DNA from 3 places in the Glaciecola petra genome. Region 3 is predicted to be linked to each of the others. Evidence: predicted binding sites of a transcription regulator. Region 3 holds the regulator's gene; each other region holds the start of a gene.
The links. Region 3 encodes LexA, which represses DNA repair genes until DNA is damaged. Its sites were predicted from a motif close to TACTGTATNNNNATACAGTA; they were not measured.
Positions count from the first base shown of each region.

Region 1: dinB (DNA polymerase IV) is a predicted target of LexA. The motif match lies at 2,188-2,207, and genes of this name have one in related genera.
Region 2: uvrD (DNA helicase II) is a predicted target of LexA. The motif match lies at 2,046-2,065, and genes of this name have one in related genera.

Region 1 is NZ_JAVRHX010000008.1:35,000-42,028, reverse strand. Features, by position in the region: gene nqrF (NADH:ubiquinone reductase (Na(+)-transporting) subunit F) at 1-502, shown strand, start outside; gene RM552_RS16975 (FAD:protein FMN transferase) at 628-1,662, shown strand; gene nqrM ((Na+)-NQR maturation NqrM) at 1,685-1,918, shown strand; gene dinB (DNA polymerase IV) at 2,228-3,289, shown strand; gene RM552_RS16960 (DUF1653 domain-containing protein) at 3,297-3,512, shown strand; gene RM552_RS16955 (DUF3087 domain-containing protein) at 3,576-4,082, shown strand; gene RM552_RS16950 (amidohydrolase) at 4,121-5,791, opposite strand; gene RM552_RS16945 (serine/threonine dehydratase) at 5,799-6,815, opposite strand; gene RM552_RS16940 (PH domain-containing protein) at 6,972-7,029, shown strand, end outside.
Region 2 is NZ_JAVRHX010000003.1:389,795-396,823, forward strand. Features, by position in the region: gene RM552_RS12550 (IMPACT family protein) at 1-98, shown strand, start outside; gene yghU (glutathione-dependent disulfide-bond oxidoreductase) at 193-1,047, shown strand; gene cysE (serine O-acetyltransferase) at 1,075-1,878, opposite strand; gene uvrD (DNA helicase II) at 2,148-4,322, shown strand; gene RM552_RS12570 (efflux RND transporter periplasmic adaptor subunit) at 4,412-5,491, shown strand; gene RM552_RS12575 (efflux RND transporter permease subunit) at 5,502-7,029, shown strand, end outside.
Region 3 is NZ_JAVRHX010000002.1:436,972-444,000, forward strand. Features, by position in the region: gene plsB (glycerol-3-phosphate 1-O-acyltransferase PlsB) at 1-2,391, opposite strand, end outside; gene lexA (transcriptional repressor LexA) at 2,632-3,252, shown strand; gene coxB (cytochrome c oxidase subunit II) at 3,566-4,684, shown strand; gene ctaD (cytochrome c oxidase subunit I) at 4,688-6,313, shown strand; gene RM552_RS09775 (cytochrome c oxidase assembly protein) at 6,343-6,969, shown strand; gene RM552_RS09780 (cytochrome c oxidase subunit 3) at 6,987-7,029, shown strand, end outside.

The DNA of each region.
Region 1 (7,029 bases), on a different contig from region 3:
TGGAAAAATGTCTTCATTTATTTGGTCGTTGAAGGCGGGTGATAAGGTGACAATTTCGGGTCCATTTGGTGAGTTTTTTGCAAAAGATACAAATGCAGAAATGGTTTTCGTTGGCGGTGGTGCTGGCATGGCGCCAATGCGTTCGCATATCTTTGATCAATTGCGTCGTATCAAAACCGAGCGTAAAATTACCTTTTGGTATGGAGCCCGCTCTTTAAGAGAGATGTTCTACGTTGAAGATTTTGATATGTTGCAAAAAGAAAATGAAAACTTCAATTGGCATGTTGCTCTTTCTGATCCTCAACCTGAAGATAATTGGGAAGGTGATACTGGCTTTATTCACAATGTGTTGTTGGAAAACTATTTGAAAGACCATCCAGCGCCAGAAGACTGTGAGTTTTACATGTGTGGTCCTCCAATGATGAATGCTGCAGTTATCAATATGCTCAAAGATTTGGGTGTAGAGGATGAAAACATCATGCTTGACGATTTTGGTGGCTAAGCTTAGTCATCTACAAAAAAGGGGCGTTTGCCCCTTTTTTATTATTGTTTAAGATTGAATACATAACACAAGCATAGAGTGTAGCTTATTAGCTAGTTCAACTGAACAAACTGAATGGGAGTATGATGAAACATCTTTATTTATGCTTTTTAGCGGCGTCGGTTTTACTGTTGTCTAGTTGCGACAATGCAGATAAAACAGCCAAACTTGTCACACTAAACGGTTTAACGATGGGAACAACATACGAAGTAAAATATGTTGAACCGGTAGGAAGTCAGGCCCAATTTGGCAGTATGCAATTACACAGTAAAATTGATGAGCTGTTAATTAATATCAATCAACTTATGTCTACTTACATTGCGGACTCAGAGCTTTCTTTATTGAATCAAGCCCCAGCTGATATTACTTTTCCAATATCAGAGCAAACAAATTATGTTATTCAGGAAGCTCAGAAATTAAATGTGTTAAGTGAAGGTATGTTAGATATTACAGTTGGCCCCTTAGTTAATTTGTGGGGATTTGGTCCAAGTGCTAAACCTGAGAAGGTGCCAACATCAGAGCAACTTTCTAAAGTGAGTCAGTTTGTAGGAATAGATAAGTTTCGCCTAGAAAATCGTGGTGTGACCAAATCTCACGAAAATGTTTATATAGATTTGTCGACAATTGCTAAGGGCTACGGTGTTGATGCTATTGCTGAATTACTCGAGTCGTTTGGTATTAATAATTACTTAGTTGAGATTGGTGGTGAGTTACGAGTATCTGGATATAAGTCAGTGGGTCAAGACTGGTTGATAGCCATAGAAAAACCGATTAGCGATAAGCGCGCTGTGCAACGTATAATATCAATTGGAGATGGAGCTTTAGCCTCTTCTGGCGATTACCGGCGGTATTATGAAGAAGATGGTATTCGTTATTCGCATTTAATCGATCCAAAAACCGGCTACCCAATACAACACAAATTGGTTGCAGTAACTGTAGTTAGTGATAAATCGATACATGCCGACGGATTAGCAACTGCTTTAATTGTGATGGGCAAGGAGAAAGGCATGGAATTGGCAAATAAAGAGGGTATAGCCGCGCTATTTATTACGAAAGAAATGAACGAATTTGTCGAATATCAATCGGAAGTTTATGCAAGCAGGGTTAAAACCATTCAATGAAAATACAAACAGGGGAAAATAGGTGAGTACTTTTATTTTAGCCTTCGGGTTTTTTCTATTAATGTCATTCGCTATGGCTATTGGTTACATTCTGCAGAAAAAAAGCATATCGGGCTCGTGTGGTGGTTTAGGTGCTTTAGGTGTTGAAAAGGCTTGCGATTGTCCTGAACCTTGCGATCGTAAAAAGGCCCGCTTAGAAAAAGAAGCGCTGAGAAAAGAAAAATTAAAAGACTGGAAGGATAACCAGATCCTTTAGGAAGTTCCCTTATTTCTCGTTATCTACGGACACTTACCCAGTTAGATCCGCGTAAGTGAAATGCCATTCGTTAAACATTGTTATCTCAGCGGAAGCTGAGATATCCTAAAATAGCCCTTATTAATGGGGAGCCCTCAGTGCCTCCGCAGGAAAGACGATTCCCGCAACCGATAAGTAAGACGATATCCAGAAATAATATTTTTCTTAGATGTCAGCTTTAATTGTTTGTTGCTGAAAGCACTGGATAATTTAATAAAATTAATGAATAATACTGGTTATATATACAGCTTAAGGTGTTTTACTTAGCTAATGCGGAAATTTATTCATGTCGATATGGACGCATTTTATGTGTCTGTTGAAATACGAGATAACCCTATCTTAGCCAATAAGCCTGTTGCGGTGGGTGGTAAATCATCCCAAAGAGGCGTGCTGTCAACTTGTAATTATTTAGCAAGGGAGTTTGGTGTGCGTTCTGCTATGCCTAGCTCACATGCAAAAAGGCTGTGTCCAGACCTGATCATTGTGCCCGGCAGAATGCAGGTTTATCAGGATGTAAGCACTAAAATTAGAGAGATTTTTCAGCGTTACACTCAATTAATCGAACCATTGTCCCTCGATGAGGCCTATTTAGACGTCTCAGATTGCTCCATGTTTGCAGGGTCAGCTACCCTAATCGCCCAAGATATTAGACTTAAGATTCATCAAGAATTGGGGCTGACTGCTTCTGCAGGGATCGCACCTTTAAAGTTTTTAGCAAAAATTGCGTCAGACATGAACAAACCCAACGGGCAGTATTTAGTTAAACCCGATCAAGTTGTGCCTTTTATTGAAAACTTACCATTAAATAAAATACCGGGTGTTGGAAAAGTGACCTTTGCAAAATTAAATGAACTGGGTTGGACCACCGGGAAAGATATCAGAGCCTTGACGGAGGCAAAATTAGCCGATAATTTTGGTAAATTTGGTTTGAGCTTGTGGAAAAAGTGCCAGGGTATTGATAATAGAGGAGTGGAAACCAGCCGGGTGAGAAAGTCAGTCGCAGTTGAACGTACTTTCTCAGAAAATATTGCAAGTTTAAGTGTGCTCGAAGAGTATTTGATAGATAATTTGTATCCGTCGTTGTTAGGTCGTGCTCAAAAACATATTGAAAAGCGACAAATTGATAAACTGGGTGTCAAAATTAAATTTGCAGATTTTAGGCAAACCACGAAAGAGCATAAAAGCCAAACATTGGATAAAGCGGTTTTTTTAAGTTTATTGCAAGAGGCTTGGCAAAGACGTAATAACAAAGATGCTCGCTTATTGGGAATATTTATCGGTTTTACTGATAAAAAAACTGCTTCTGCCCAATTATCTTTAAACTTGGAGTAATATATTAATGTTTAAAAAAGGCTTATATCGTCATTTTAAGGGCGGTAAATACGAAGTGATTGATGTTGTAAAGCATTCAGAAGATGAATCCACCTTGGTCCTTTACAGGCCCTTATATGGTGAAAAAACACTTTGGGTAAGGCCTTATGACATGTTTTTTGAAAAAGTGGAACTAGAATCGGGAACTGTCGAACGATTTTCTTTTGTCTCGACTACCTTATGATTGTTCTAAAAGGTAGCTATTTTGCCAAATAAATTGTCTGCAAAAAAAGTACTTTCAAAAGAAGTGCAACTCATAAAAATCAGTAAGGCACGTTATCGTAGTCATTTAAGATATGTCTTTATTGCTTGTATCGCGCTGTTGGCAATAGGCAGTTTGGTAATTTCTCAAACATTAATAGCGTTTTTTCCTAATGAAGATGGCAGTCATTTTCATTGGAATTTAAGCGGTGTTATGTTGACTAGCATTTTTATTGCTTGGTGTCTGAATAAGAGCAGACAACACCCCTTTATGTTAGAAGTTGTTTATGTATGGGAGCTAAAACAAGCGCTAAATAAGATTACGCGCAAAATGCATAATATAAAGAAATCAGCAAAAAAAGGGGATGTTAATGCCTTAACAGCTTTACAATTTAGCTATGCTGGCTCGCGCCTATTATGGGAATTAGATGACAACGCAATTGTCATGGATGAATTAGCGATAGAACAGTTGGCACTTGATACGTTGATGCAAAAGTACCAACTGAGTATTGACCCCAATAACTACACACAATCCATGCTAGATGCATTTTAACTAGCATGAAGTAGCGTGAAGACTGAAATCCGTAAAGCCTAATCTATAGCATACACCAAATTGCCGTTGACGTAGGTTGCTAGCACTTGGATATCGCGTATTTCAGAGGCTTCGATTTCAAAATAGTCTTTATCTATCACTATAAAATCAGCTTTTTTGCCAACTTCAAGGCTGCCCAGCATGTTTTCTTGAAAAGCGGCATAAGCTGCATCAAGAGTGAATCCTTTTAAGGCCGCTTGTCTTGAGACACGCTCATTTGCAATCCAACCGTCTTTTGGCTGTTTTTGGTCATTTTGTCTAGTGATAGCGGCGTGTAAACCATGAAAAGGGTTCGCAAGTTCCACCGGAAAATCTGAACCAAACGCAATTGGTGTGCCTTGGTTTAAAAACGTTTGCCAAGCATAAGCACCTTTCAAACGCGCTTTACCTATTCTATCTTCGGCCATATTCATATCGCTAGTAGCGTGTGTGGGCTGCATCGAAGGGATGATGCCAAATTCTTCAAAGAGGGGAATGTCTTCAACCGCTATAACCTGGGCATGTTCTATTCTATGTCTTGACTTGTTTTCAGGGAAATTTTCAAAAGTACGTGCAAATTGTTGCAAGGCAAGTCTATTTGCGCGATCGCCGATAGCATGAAAATTCAGCTGAAAATTTGCGCCTATGATCGTGTTAAATAAACTGGGTAGTTTTTCCTCAGCAGTTACTAATAAGCCGCTATTGTCAGGATCGTCAGAGTAGGGTTTAAGCAAGGCGGCGCCTCTACTGCCTAATGCGCCGTCGCCATATGCTTTGACGCTGCGTATACTCAAGGTATTGTTACTATCTTCATAATGTCCATCTTTGAGCATTTGCAATAGCTGAGGATCAGTCGCTGCTAACATTGCGTATATACGCATTGGTATTTGCTCACTTTCAGCTTTATCGATATAAAAGTCACGGATTGTTTTATTTATGCCAGCATCGTGTGCACTGGTGATACCCAAACTGATTAAATGATTCATGGCAGCTAAAAACTGTGCTTCTATAGTTGCTTTATCAGGCTTTGGAATGAGTGAGGTAACTAAGTATTCGGCGTTGTCAATAAGAACGCCAGTCGGCTCGCCAGTGGCGTCTATGATGATCTCGCCTCCAGACGGGGATATTGTTGATTTAGTGATATTTGCGAGGGTTAAAGCCTTTGAATTGACCCAAGCAGCATGACCGTCTATGCGCGACAGGTAGACTGGTACATCTGGAAAAAATTTATCTAACGAGGCCTTGGATGGAAATGATTTACTTGGCCACAATACTTGATTCCAACCTCTCCCTATCACCCATTTAGGAGCAGTATTGTTAGAGGCTTTATATTTACTTACAAAAGCAAGCACTCGCTGAACGGCTTCTTGTTCGCTTTTTGTATTGCGTAAATCCACTTCGAGTAAGTTTGCACCTAATCCTAAAATGTGGCCATGTGCATCGATTAAACCAGGTAAGACTGTTTTTCCTTTTAGATCAACAATATCTATATTTTTACTATGCTCACTTCTTTCATCAATCGATACAATTTTGTCGTCTAAAACCACAAACTGCCTGAAGCGAAGAAGTTCACCACTATCATTTAAGGTGTAGCCATTTGCATTAATATATTTTGTTTTTTCTTGAGCGCTAATTGAAAAACTCAACAGGGCACAAGATAGTAAAAGAAAAGTGAGAGAAGTTGCTTTCATTGTTAACCTATTTATTTGATAAATTATTCAAGTGAGTTTGGCCCAAACTAGGTAATTTAGTTAAGTGATCATGGGCCCACACGTTTTGCATGCTTGTAGCGCTTATATTTCCGCCAGATATTATTACCATAACACGTTGTGGCGAAACTTGGTCATTCAACCACTCTGCGACGGCTTGCATCGTCATGGCACAGGTCGGCTCAATATGCATTTTTAATAGATGATGCAACCATTGAGTCCAATACGCAATGTCTGTTTCATTTACTTCATAAAAACCGTCGAGTTGCTGTAAAATCTCGTAAGTATGATGTCCAACCGATGGTGTTGCTGCGCCATCAGCTAGCGTTTTTGGCGTTTGTTGTAGGCTAATTATGCGGCCATTGCGTAATGATTGGGCTGCATCATTTGCAGCAAGTGGTTCTGCGCCAATCACCTTAATTTGCGGATCAAAATGCTTAGCGCACACATAAGTACCCGATAGTAACCCTCCACCTCCACAAGGCGCAAACACGGCATTTATATTGTCTATACTTTGTAAGGCCTCTAGGCAAGCGGTTCCTTGTCCTGCAATAATGTCCGGATGATTAAAAGGCGGTATCCATACGACATCTTTTTCAGACGCCGCTTCTTGAACAGCAGAATCTGCTTGTAATCGAGTATCAAAAAGTTTCAGTTCAGCACCATAATGCTTTGTCGCGGCAGCCTTAATACTCGAGATATTACTCGTTGCGTAAATAGTAACTGGTATATTGAATTGTTTCGCTGCAAACGCGACCGCCTGCGCATGGTTTCCTGACGAGTTTGCAACTATGTGCTTTGGTAGGCTCTCTTGTTCAGCAAGTTTAGCTAAAAAGTTACTTGCGCCTCTAAGCTTAAATGCACCGGTGGTTTGCATGCATTCGACTTTGAAAAAAATCTCATGGCCCATCCATTTATTTAACAGTTTAGAATGTACGACTTCGGTATGTTTAACGATAGATTTTATACGAGCATGAGCTTGTAAAATATCATTAAATTCAATCATTTATGACGTTTCCTATTTCAGGTTTTCAAAAGACATAATAATAGTTTGGTTTATATTTGAGACATCTAACTCTAGCACAATTTACGCTTTGGATTGCATCTTATGTCAACATGTTCTAGCGTATGTCATTCACCAGCAAAACACTAAGGAATATTTATGGGTTTATTAGACTCTTTAATGGGCAATGCAAGTGAAGCAGATGCCGGCGAAATAA
Region 2 (7,029 bases), on a different contig from region 3:
ACACAAATGAACTTTATATGGATATTTCAATTCCTCTAGATGCAAAGTATGCGTTGCAAGAAGATTCATTGAAACATAAATTTTTTATTATCAATTAAATCTCTTTCATGAAAGAAAACCTTTTGTTTTCCGGTTTTATTACCATACTAATTTAAAGTGTCTGTCCAAAAAGTAACTAAAAAGGAAAATATAATGAGTGACAATGATTACAGCCCTCCGAAGGTTTGGACATGGGATAAAGCAAGCGGAGGTAAATTTGCTAATATTAATCGCCCTATTTCCGGAAGCACACACGAAGAGGTTCTGCCAAAGGGTAAGCATGGCTTACAACTTCATTCCTTAGCTACACCCAATGGTGTTAAAGTCACCATAATGCTCGAGGAATTGCTCGCCGCTGGAGTGAAAGAGGCTGAATATGATGCCTTTATTGTAAATATTCAAGAAGGGAAGCAGTTTGGTTCAGAGTTTGTTGCCATCAACCCTAATTCTAAGATTCCTGCTTTGCTTGATTACACTACCAAAACACCTACACGAATATTCGAATCGGGTGCTATTTTGGTATATTTAGCTGAGAAATTTGGTCATTTTTTGCCTACGGAAGCTAGTCATCGAGCGGAAACAATGTCCTGGCTAATGTGGCAAATGGGCAGCGCACCCTTCCTGGGTGGAGGTTTCGGACATTTTTATGCTTATGCACCAGAGAAATTTGAATACCCGATTAACCGCTACGCAATGGAAGTCAAAAGACAACTAGATGTTCTCGACAAACAATTGGAAAACAATGAATACATTACAGGCAGTGAATATACCATTGCTGATATGGCAATTTGGCCTTGGTATGGTGTGTTAGTACAAGGTTTTCTTTATGAAGCGAAAGACTTCTTGGATGTAAAAAGTTATAAGCATATTATGCGATGGGCAAATCAATTGAGTGAGCGCCCCGGAGTTAAGCGTGGAAGAATCGTCAATCGCGTTTGGGGAGAAGAAAATGAAAAACTTAAAGACAGAAATTCAGCAGATGATATCGACAAAGTACTTGCGAAGTAATATGAATAAATTCTGGAAAAAAGCGGTTTAATCCGCTTTTTTATCTTCTAAGACATTTTGCTGCATTGATTCGCAAGGCATAGAACAATCTGGTTCTCCAACAATTTTTGCGGGCACCCCAACAACGGTTACACAGGCGGGTACATTATCTAAAACAACACTGCCAGCGCCAACTTTAGACCCCCTTCCTACTTCAATATTACCGAGGATTTTTGCTCCTGAACCTATCATCACGCCTTGACGTATCTTGGGGTGTCGGTCGCCCGTTTCATTGCCAGTGCCGCCAAGCGTAACACTTTGTAAAATCGACACATTATCTTCTATTATAGTGGTTTCACCAATTACTATACCCGTAGCATGGTCAAACATAACACCTTGTCCAATTCGTGCGGCTGGATGAATATCTATCGAAAATACTTCAGAATTACGACTTTGGATAAACAAAGCTAACTGTGTGCGACCTTTATTCCATAAATAATGCGCAAGCCGATGAACCTGTAATGCCTGAAAACCCTTAAAATGTGTTAAAACCGTCAAATACGAACTGACCGCAGGATCCCTGTTAATAACTGCTTGTATATCTTGCATTGCGGCGTCGAGAATACTTGGATTCATCATATAGGCTTCATCAAACATTTCTCGAATAGTAATAGCTGGCATTACATCATCACTAATTTTTGTTGAAAGGATAAAACTAAGAGAAGTTTCAAAATTATGATGGCCTAAAACACAAGCATGTAAATAACTGGCCAACAAAGGTTCGTCCGAAGCAACCTGAGCTGCTTCATTTTTTAAAACACGCCAAAATTGTTGTCCACACAAATTAGTCATTACTTAAACCACACTTTACCAAACGATGCAAAGGCCGAAAGTATGGCTGATTGAGATCGCTTTGACAACTACCTTGCCTGTCTACTAACAAGAAATAATTAACTTGAGTGTCTGTCCAATAAATGAAAAAAATAACGTAGAGTGTCTGTCCAATTAAAAATAAAGGATGCTGTATGAATAAACAGCTTTTTGTATTAAAGCCTGCTATTATTAGGATGTTTCAAGCGCAATTTATTCTAAAAAAACCGCGGTATCTAAAAGGTAAATAAATGGATGTATCTCTTCTTCTCGACGAGTTAAATGATAAACAACGTGAGGCCGTTGCCGCGCCAAATCAAAATATGCTCATATTAGCAGGTGCTGGTAGCGGAAAAACACGGGTATTAGTGCACAGAGTAGCTTGGTTAATTCAAGTTGAAAACCTATCGCCATTTGGTGTACTCGCTGTTACTTTCACAAATAAGGCCGCTAAAGAAATGCGTTCACGTGTTGAACGCCTTATGTCAAATACTCTACACAATATGTGGATTGGGACATTCCATGGCCTAGCCCATCGTCTACTGCGTCTGCATTATGAAGAAGCCAAATTACCACAAAACTTTACTATTATAGATTCGGATGATCAGTATCGTTTAATAAAACGTCTAATTAAAGCACTCAATTTAGATGAGAAACATTGGCCACCTAAGCAAATCCAATGGTATATCAACTCAAATAAAGATGAGGGTTTGCGCGCCGCAAAAGTAGAAACATTTAATGACCCAAACCAAACTAAGATGCGAGAAATATATCAAGCATATGAAGATACGTGTCAACGCTCAGGACTAGTCGATTTTGCAGAATTACTGCTTAGATGTTTCGAGACCTTGCGAGATAATGAAGCATTAAGACAACATTACCAAAAGCGCTTCAGGGCTATTTTGGTTGACGAATTTCAAGATACCAATAACATACAGTATGCATGGTTAAAACTACTCAGCACAAAAGATAATAACATGATGATTGTCGGCGACGACGACCAGTCTATTTATGGTTGGCGCGGCGCAAATGTAAAGAATATTTCTCACTTTCTAAGCGACTTCCCCAATGCACAAACTGTTCGCCTTGAGCAAAATTATCGTTCCACTTCAAACATATTAAAGGCTGCTAATGCGGTTATAGACAATAATAGCGGCCGCCTAGGTAAAGAATTATGGACAGAAGGTGAAGATGGCGAAAAAATCGCACTCTATGCTGGTTTTAACGAAATTGACGAAGCTCGATTTATTGTATCGCGCATCCAATCTTTTTATGAAAAAGGGGCCGCACTTAGCGAGTGTGCGATTTTATATCGCAATAATGCGCAATCGCGCGTATTAGAAGAAGCGCTATTGCATCAAAAGTTGGCTTACAGAATCTATGGCGGTTTACGTTTTTTCGAACGTCAAGAAATTAAAGATGCACTGAGTTATTTGCGTTTGATCAGCAACCCTATTGACGACGCTGCTTTTGAAAGAGTCGTCAATACACCATCGCGAGGTTTGGGAGACAAAACCCTAACAACAATTCGTGAATACGCCAGACAAAATAACCTTTCGATGTGGCAAGCAGGTCAAAACATGATCAATGAGAAGCGTATGAAAGGTCGAGCGCTGAATGCCCTCGCGAGCTTTTATGACCTTATCATTGCTATGACCAATGATACTAAAGATATGCTTCTACATGAACAAGCTGATGCAGTTATCAAGACCTCTGGACTTTATGCAATGTATCAAGCAGAAAAAGGTGATAAGGCCCAATCTCGCATTGAGAACTTGCAAGAACTTGTTACCGCAGTAAAGCAATTTGAAATACCTGAAGATGCGGAAGAAATGCCTCCTTTAGCAGCATTTTTAGCCCACGCTAGTCTTGAAGCTGGAGAAGCACAAGCGGATGTCGACCAAGACGCGGTGCAGCTCATGACCATTCACACTGCAAAAGGACTAGAGTTTCCCTTAGTCGTTTTAGCTGGCGTAGAAGAAGGTATGTTTCCAAGTAACATGAGTAACGAAGAACCTGATAAACTCGAAGAAGAACGCCGTCTAGCATATGTAGGCATGACACGTGCAATGCAAGAGTTAGTCATTACTTATGCCGAAACTCGGCGCCTTTATGGGCAAGATAAATACCATACTATATCTCGATTTGTACGCGAGATACCTAGCGACTTTATTGAAGAGATTCGCTTACGTTCACAAGTTAGCCAGCCAATACATAATCGCTTTAGTGCACAAGCATCTCACGAAGCGTTAATGGATAGTGGCTTTAATCTTGGTGAGCGCGTTGTTCATACAAAGTTTGGTGAAGGTACTGTGCTTAACTTTGAAGGTCAAGGCGAGCATGGACGGGTGCAAGTGCATTTTGACGATATAGGCAGCAAATGGTTGATGCTAGCATATGCAAAATTACAAAAATGTAGCACTTAACAGGTAAATTTTTTATCGTAAACTATAATATTGTGTGTTGAATTTTTTACTTACTTATTCTCATTTAAGACTTATCACAGGATACCTAAATGATACTTATTCGCCGTTGGTTAATCACCGTTATTTGTTTAGTAGCGATAATCGCAGGCTTGGGCTTTATTAAGTTTACGCAGGTGAAAGCGGCTATCGCTTTTGGGGAATCGTTTCCTGAACAAAGCGAAACCGTATATATGGTTGAAGCAACTTGGTCTCAGTGGCAACCTTATATCGATTTAGTAGGAGAGTTAAATGCCCTTCAAACGGTAGAAATACGAAATGAATTAGAAGGAATTATCACCAAAGTAGGTTTCAAGTCAGGTAGTAAAGTGAATGAAAATCAAATACTTATTCAATTGAACATTGAAAAAGAAATGGCCCAGCTTGAAGCCATTGAAGCTGAAATTGCCCTCGCAAAACTAGACGTGAAACGTTTCACCGATCTTTTAGATGTAAACGCTTCATCACGTGAACAATTGGATAGAGCAAAAGCCCAATTAGCAATCAATCAAGCGAGAGCAAAAGCACTTCGAGCCACTATCGCTAAAAAAACGCTTATCGCGCCATTTGAAGGGAGGGCTAATATCCATGATTGGCAAGTGGGCTCTTATATCTCTGGCAATACCCTTATTACCCGACTAACTGGTGAGACTGACCAACTATGGGTGGATTTTAACATACCTCAAAACTACGCCAACATAGACTCCACACTGCCTATTCAGGTGTATCCAGAAACGTTTTCAAATACTCCTATAAGTGCCAGTATTAGTGCAATAAACCAACAATTTAATACGAATTCTAGAACAATCCAGGTTCGCGCCATATTAAAGAATATAAACGGCCAATTAAGGCCAGGATCTGCAGTTTCTATTAAGATGCCAACAGGAGAGCCCTTAAGGGTGATTGAATTACCTAATGAAGCGATTCGATACGATGCCTTTGGTAGCTATGTTAACGTATTGGCTGAAGACGACAAGGGAGACTATCGTGCTGAACGCAAGCCAGTAGTGATTGCAAGTAAGGATAGCGCATATAGTTATGTCAGTTCTGGTTTAGAAAGTGGCGAAAAAGTAGCTACCATTGGGTCAGCTAAACTCTCCCAGAACATGCTCACCATAATAGCCAACAAGTGATATCAATAGAATGAGTGAATCTACCAACTCGATGAATGATGCAGAAGCCAATGCAGAAATACTGAACAAACCTACTAAAATGGACATTTTCAGTAAACGCCCAGTGATTGCTATAGTACTTTCACTTGCATTAATTTTGATTGGCATTCGTGCCGCTATGAACATCTCAATTCTGCAGTTTCCACAAATTAGTAGCGCATCAATTGTTGTTACCACACCCTATATTGGTGCTTCTGCTGAAGTCGTACAAGGCTTTATTACTGAGCCAATTGAGCGCGCGGCATCATCTGTACCAGGTATTGATTATATTGATTCGAATACAACACCGGGTTTGAGTACCGTTACCCTTTGGTTAAGAATTAATGAAGATAGCACAGCTGCTTTGGCTGAATTGTCGACTCGAATTGACCAAATACGTTTTGAATTGCCTGAAGCAGCTGAAGATCCGGCAATCCAAGTTGTTCGTGCAGATCGCCCTTTTGCTATCTTCTATCTTACCGTGAACTATGACGAAGAACTTGCCGACATGTCTCGTTTAGAGGTAACTGATTATCTGAGTCGGAATGTGTCACCTACATTAGCATCAATTCCAGGCGTACAAAGAATTGGTATCGAAGGTGGTCGAACGCCAGCAATGCGAATATGGTTAAACTCGCAAAAAATGGCAGCCCTCGACATATCCTCAAATGACATTTCGGTAGCGCTGCGCGCCAATAACCTTATTGCAACAATTGGCAACAGTGAGAATGATAAACAACGCATATCCTTAGTGACTAATACGAGCCTTAGCAGTGTCGTAGAATTTGAAAATTTAGTGATTCGAGACAACAACGACGTGCAAATCCGTATTCGTGATATTGCTGAAGTCGAATTAGCAGAAGAAGAAGGTGTAACCACCGCAAGGCTAGATGAAGACGTAGTCGTTTATATTTCCGTTTGGCCTTTACCTGGTGCAAACGAAATTGAAATTGGTGACCGCTTATATGTCATGATTGATGATATTAACAAGAATTTACCTAAGGGTTTAAGCATAACGGACGGTTTTGACGGTACCCTTTACATGCGCGATTCTTTGCGCGAAATTTTCATCACATTGGGCGAAACTGTTCTGCTAGTTGGTTTAGTAGTTCTTGCAATGATGGGGTCTTTTCGTACTGCTTTAGTTCCACTAGTAACGATTCCAATCTCAATATTAGGCGCGATAGCAGCCATGTATGCGGTTGGATTTTCGCTCAACTTACTAACCGTGTTAGCTATTGTATTGTCAGTAGGCTTAGTCGTAGATGACGCTATAGTCGTGGTGGAGAATGTCTCTCGGTATATGCGTGCAGGAATGGGTAAAATGCAAGCAGCATTGGCTAGCTCCCGACAATTATTTGCCCCAATAGTGAGCATGACAGTGACCCTTGCGGCGGTATATGCCCCCATCGGCTTGCTTACTGGCTTAACTGGTGCGTTATTCAAAGAATTCGCTTTTACTTTAGCAATAGCAGTTCTTATTTCCGGTATTGTTGCTGTGACATTATCACCTATTATGA
Region 3 (7,029 bases):
AGGTTCAATTGCATCTTTCAAAGTCTTACTCGCATCAGAAAAACCTAAGCTACCGTCTTCGTGGCTTTCAACAAGCTTGTTTTCGCGTAAAGCATTTACAAAAGTACCCAATACATTCTTGTCATAAAACTCAGGCGAGTGCATTCCAAATAAAATAGACAGTCTTTCTGCAACAGTAGTTGATTGGCGTTCTAATTGTGAGCGGCCAATATTTTTTTCGGTTTCTAAGACCCTTAATACAACGGCATACCGCTGCCAAGTCTCTTGCATACTCCGACTCATTAACCAAGCACTGTGAAATCCCTTCGAGCTTGTTTCAGGTATGCTAATTAATTCGTCAGACTGCTGCAAAAAGCCTTGTTGAAGTAAGTAAGGTAATAAAGAATCAACGTATGCAATGGCTTGTTCTATGTTCATATGCATAAAAAACTCACGCTTTAGCATTGGATATAGATCTTGAACTAACCCTAACAATGCCGATTTGCTTAATTTCTTATGGGCGAATACAGCTGCCATTACCAAGCTAGGAAGCGCAAACATATGCATAATGTTATTGCGGTAAAAGGTAAGTAGTAGAGCATTGTCTGGTTTGGGAGAAACCATTTCACCATACTTATCTTGGGTTTGTTGAAAGCGATTTAAGGCTAAGGTGCGATTAACAATTTCGCTTGCCTCTGCACTAGGGAAAGTAGCATCATCACTATATGGATTAGCTTTGAATATTGCCAAAAAGTCAGTGACGGCGGTGACTAATTCGTCTTTACTCATAATTTGTGTTTTAGATGACAATAAGCAAAAGGCTAATAGTGCAGTCCCATTTAATGCCGCATTTTTATTAATTGTGGTCATTATTTTGGTGGCAAGATTATTCACGGTAGGTGTTAGCCATTTGGGCTTTTTGTCGCCTTCAGGAATTTGTTCACGCCAGTCAGATACTTGTTCATCTAAGTATGTATGCAAGGCGATAGGTTCGCCAAAATTGACATAGCCATGCCCATAGTTTTTTAATTTTCTGATAGCAGAGAAAACTTGAGTAGGTGACTCTTTCTTCTTGGATTTTCCTTTGAGTTCTTTTTGGTAACTCTTAACTTCCATAACGTGCTCATACCCAAGGTAAACGGGCACGATAGATACGGGCCTTTTTACGCCTTTGGTTACAGCTTGTATGGTCATGGCTAGCATGCCAGTTTTGGGAGGTAGTAAACGACCTGTTCTGCTACGACCGCCTTCAGGGAAATACTTAACGGAGTAACCTTTATTAAACAGTAATTCTAGATATTCTCTAAATATTGAACTGTATAGCTTATTGCCTGCAAAACTGCGACGTAAGAAAAACGCCCCGCAGCGCCTAAAAATTGGGCCAGCTGGCCAAAAATTTAAGTTAATACCGGCAGCGATATGTGGCGTGACCAATCCTTCATGATAAATCACATAAGTCAGCAATAAATAATCCATATGACTTTTATGACAAGGTACATAAATAATTTCATGTCCATTGGCTGCTAATTCGCGCACTCTTTCTGCATGCGATACATCGATACCGTCATATATCTTGTTCCAAATACGCGTTAATAATCGGTCGGCAAGCCGTATTAGACCTTCGCGATAATCGGCAGCTATTTCGTCCACATATTTAATTGCTTTCTGCCGGGCTTTTTCTGGGCTGAGTTTTTTCTGTCGACTTTCTTCTTCTATCGCTTGTTTGACCGCTTTTGCGCCAAGTAACGAGTTATGTAGTGTTTCTCGTTCTAATAATGTTGGGCCACTTAATGTTTGTCGTTTACGCTGGAAATGAGTGCGTGCCACTCTTATTAATTTGTGTGCTATTTGTTGGTCACTGCCTTTTAAAGAAGCCATTTCCCGAGTTGAAACCGGTTTTGAATAACTAACAAAGTTGTCACGACCAAAAAATAAAACGATAAATGCCTTACGCAACCAATTTGGAGAAGCTTTTATGGCTAAAAGCTGTGCAAATCCAGATTTTTCCTTTCCTGCTGAGCGACCCCAAGAAATAAAAACCGGTACGACTTGGGCATCAAGGTCTTCGAATTCTCTATGCAAGTTAAACATTTTGGTGAAATTTTCTTCGATCGTGGTTGGCTTAATACGTTTAGTAAGAAGACTTTGGGGACGATCTAAATAATAACTACGATTATGCTCTTGGTTGACTAGGGTTAGTGGTTTGTTAGGAGCGGGTAAACCTAGCGCTTCGGTTGACTTTTGCAGTGCTATAGCATCAGTAAAAGATTTGGTTTGTAACAAGTATACAATAGGGCGAGTTTTGTCTATCCCCAGTTCGTTTGATAAATCGTTTGGCACGCTTTTTACTGACACCATCCAGCCGATGGGGGCGGCGATCAGTTTTTTGAAAAAGAGACCTATCGAATTCATAACTACTCCATTGTCGCCTTTGTACAGGCCATTTATGCCCGATATATTAACAGGCAAAGCCGCCATCTGCCTAGTTATATGGGGCCAAGTTAACAAAATAGAATACCATGGGTTAAACATATTTTTGCTATTCAGCGCATGATTTGATGTTCGTTGCTTTATTTTGGGTGGAAAAATAAAGTTGCTTCTAAAGCAATACTGGATATACTAGCAACAACTGTATAGAAAAACAGGCTGTTTATGCGTCCACTAACACCACGACAACAAGAAGTTCTAGATTTAGTCAAAACAACAATGATTGACACAGGTATGCCGCCTACTCGAGCTGAAATTGCGCGGCAATTAGGTTTTAAATCTGCTAACGCAGCAGAAGAGCATCTAAAAGCCCTAGCAAAAAAAGGTGTGATTGAAATTTTGCCTGGTACATCTAGGGGCATTAAATTAAATGTTGATTTGGAAGATGAAGTTGAAGAAGGTTTACCATTGATCGGTCAAGTAGCCGCAGGTGAGCCAATATTGGCACAAGAACATGTCGAAAATCGTTTCAAACTCGATCCAGCCATGTTTCATCCTCGCGCCGACTTTTTGCTTAGAGTAAAAGGCGAGAGTATGAAAAATATTGGCATAATGGATGGCGACTTGTTGGCTGTTCACAAAACTGACCAAGTTAATAACGGTCAGGTTGTGGTAGCCCGAGTTGATGAAGATGTTACAGTCAAACGTTTTGAGCGAAAGGGTAGCGAAATTTTACTGCATGCAGAAAACGAAGAATTTGCGCCAATACGGGTAGATCTTGCTTCTCAATTTTTCACGATTGAAGGTCTTGCAGTAGGCGTTATTAGAGATCACGCAGGATTATAAAACATACTATTGAGTGTTAAAAATATTATTAGATCACAAGGCAACGATTAAAAGTTGCCTTTTTTGTACATAAAAGTTTCCTTCACCACGAAAAACTCGAGCAAAACAGAAGAAAAAAGTAACAAAAAACTAGACTCTTAACCTGATTTGTCCGATGATTATATAGGTATTTACATAATCAAAACAATTGCATTACTAGTTATTAATCTAAAGTCGAAAAAATACCATGAAAGCACTGCCGCTTTTTATGGTATTAGAGTTGTAATGCATAAATGGGAGTCCTAGTGTGAAGCTTGTAAAATTCATTTCGTGGTTGTCTTTGGCAACAGTCGGCTTTTCAGCAATTGCAGTCGAGACCGGAAGATCCGATCTTAACTTACGCAAAGGTGTGTCTGATATTAGTCATCAAGTTTATGATTTACATATGTTGATGTTCTACATCTGTGTAGTAATCGCTGTGGTCGTGTTTGGTGTCATGTTTTATTCCATGTTCGCTCACCGCAAATCTACAGGAGCGAAACCGGCTAATTTCCATGAAAGTGTGAAAGTCGAAATCGCGTGGACTGTCATTCCATTTCTAATTCTTATTTTTATGGCGGTTCCGGCAGCGAATACCCTAATTGATATGGAAGACGTCAGTGAAGCAGATATAACAATTTTGGTCACTGGTTCCCAATGGAAATGGCATTATGAATATCGTGAAAACGATATAGATTTCTTTTCTGTGCTAGCAACTCAGCCCGAGCAAATAGCCAATAAATTCGACAAAGGCGAAAATTATCTTTTAGAGGTTGATCGTCCCTTAGTTATACCAACTGGGAAAAAAGTCCGTTTTTTAATTACCTCTGACGATGTTATCCACAGTTGGTGGGTACCAGATTTCGCTGTCAAAAAAGATGCGAATCCTGGTTTTATCAACGAAGCTTGGACTAATGTAAACGAACCGGGTATTTACCGCGGTCAATGCGCCGAATTATGCGGCAAAGACCATGGGTTTATGCCGGTTGTAGTTATTGCTAAAGAACCCGCTGAATATGAAGCATGGGTAAACGAACAAGAAGCTATTGCGCGTAGAGCAAGAGAAGAAGAGCAACGCTTGCTTGCGATGAATATGAGCATGGAAGAATTAATGACCACAGGTGAGCGAGTTTACAAAGCGGTTTGCGCGGCATGTCACCAAGTCAACGGTGAAGGTTTACCCGGTGTGTTCCCAGCTTTGAAAGGCTCCAAAATGGCGCTTGAAGATATCGATGGTCACATCGATATTATCGTGAACGGTAGCCCGGGTACGTCGATGGCTTCTTTCGCGCGTCAATTAACGATGTCGGAAATAGCCGCAGTGACAACATACGAGCGAAATGCTTGGGGTAACAACACTGGCGATATGGTTCAAGCCAAAGATGTCAACGCAATTATGAATGGCGAGGAGTAGAGTATGTCAACTGCCACTGAAAATGTTCAAGATACACCTAGCACTGACCATGGTGCTGCCGACCATCATGATGACCACCATCATCATATTCCAAAAGGCATAACTCGTTGGTTATTTACCACTAACCATAAAGATATAGGCACTCTCTATTTGTGGTTTGCTTTTATCATGTTCTTGGTAGGCGGAGCCATGGCAATGGTGATTCGTGCTGAGTTATTTCAACCTGGTTTACAAATAGTAGAACCCAACTTCTTCAATCAAATGACCACTGTGCATGGATTGATCATGGTATTTGGTGCGGTTATGCCAGCCTTTACAGGATTGGCAAACTGGTTAGTACCGATGATGATTGGTGCGCCAGATATGGCGCTTCCTCGCATGAACAACTGGAGTTTTTGGATACTACCATTCGCTTTCCTAATATTACTTGCATCTTTGTTTATGGAAGGCGGCGGTCCGGCATTTGGTTGGACTTTTTACGCACCTCTGTCTACTACTTATAGTGGTGACAGTACTGCATTGTTTGTTTTTTCAGTGCATATCATGGGTATTAGTTCAATTATGGGCGCGATTAACGTTATTGTGACCATTTTCAATATGCGTGCTCCTGGCATGACATATATGAAACTACCGATGTTTGTTTGGACTTGGCTAATCACGGCTTTCTTGTTAATTGCGGTTATGCCAGTTTTAGCAGCTGCGGTAACAATGGTGCTTACCGATAAGTTCTTCGGTACCAGTTTCTTTGATGCTGCTGGTGGTGGTGATCCGGTAATGTTCCAGCATATATTCTGGTTCTTCGGACACCCAGAAGTATATATTATGATTTTGCCAGCTTTTGGAATCATCTCGCATATCGTACCAACCTTCTCGCGTAAAAAACTGTTTGGTTATGCATCGATGGTTTACGCTACGGTCTCTATTGCCTTACTTTCATTTATTGTATGGGCGCATCACATGTTTACTACTGGAATGCCAGTGTTTGCTGAAATGTTCTTTATGATAGCGACTATGCTTATTTCGGTGCCGACTGGTGTTAAAGTATTTAACTGGGTAGCGACTATGTGGCGCGGCTCTATTAGTTTTGAAGTACCCATGCTATTCGCCATTGCATTCATTGTTCTATTTACCATTGGTGGACTGTCGGGCTTAATGCTTGCAATAACACCTGTTGACTTCCAATATCATGATACTTATTTCGTTGTTGCTCACTTCCATTATGTATTGGTAACGGGCGCAATATTCTCGATTATGGCAGCTGCGTATTACTGGTTACCAAAATGGACGGGTAAAATGTTTGATATAGGTTTGGCTAAGGCTCATTTTTGGTGTTCTTTAGTGTCGGTCAACGTGTTGTTCTTCCCAATGCACTTTGTAGGTTTAGCTGGTATGCCTCGCCGTATACCCGATTACGCATTGCAATTTGCCGATTTCAATAAGTGGATATCGGTGGGTGGTTTTGCATTTGGTTTATCTCAATTAATCTTCTTATGGTTACTGATTAAAGCATGTAGAAAGCAAGGTGAACCTGTCTCGAGTCAAGTTTGGGAAGGAGCCGAAGGTCTTGAGTGGGAAATTCCTTCTCCTGCGCCTTATCATACTTTTGAAACGCCACCAGTGGTTAAGTAAGAATAGTTAACGAGTTAACAGTAGTTTCTATGACTAATCAAAAAATCGATATTAGTAGCGCTAACGAGCAAGAGTCTGGTTTAAATAATCAAACTCTTGTTCGAGAGCAGCCTAACCACAGTAAAACAGTTGGCAAAATACTGCTGGCAGTAGTGGGTATGTTTGGTTTTGGTTTTGCGTTAGTCCCCTTGTACGATGTTTTTTGCGATATTACTGGCATAAACGGCAAAACGAGTAACGAAGCTGCAGTTTATGAAGCAGTAGAAGTCGATACCAGTCGAATGATAACGGTAGACTTTATAACCAGAACAAATTCGGGCATGCCTTGGGAGTTTGAAGCTCAAACTCAGCAAGTGAAAGTCCATCCTGGTAAAATGAGTGAAGTTGCTTTTTATGTGCGTAATCCGACAAAACGAGACATAATCGCACAAGCTGTGCCATCTGTGTCACCGGGAACTGCTTCACTTTATATGAACAAAACGGAATGTTTTTGTTTTCAGCATCAACCTTTAAAAGCTGGTGAAGAAGCAATTATGCCGATGGTATTTTACATCGACCCTCAACTTCCAGAAGACATCACATTTTTCACATTACAATACACTTTGTACGACATTACTGAATCTGCTCAACCTGCAGACGTAGTGGCGATGAATTAAAGATAACGGAGAAAAACATGGCTCAAGAACAATATGAAAAGTACTATGTGCCCGAACAAA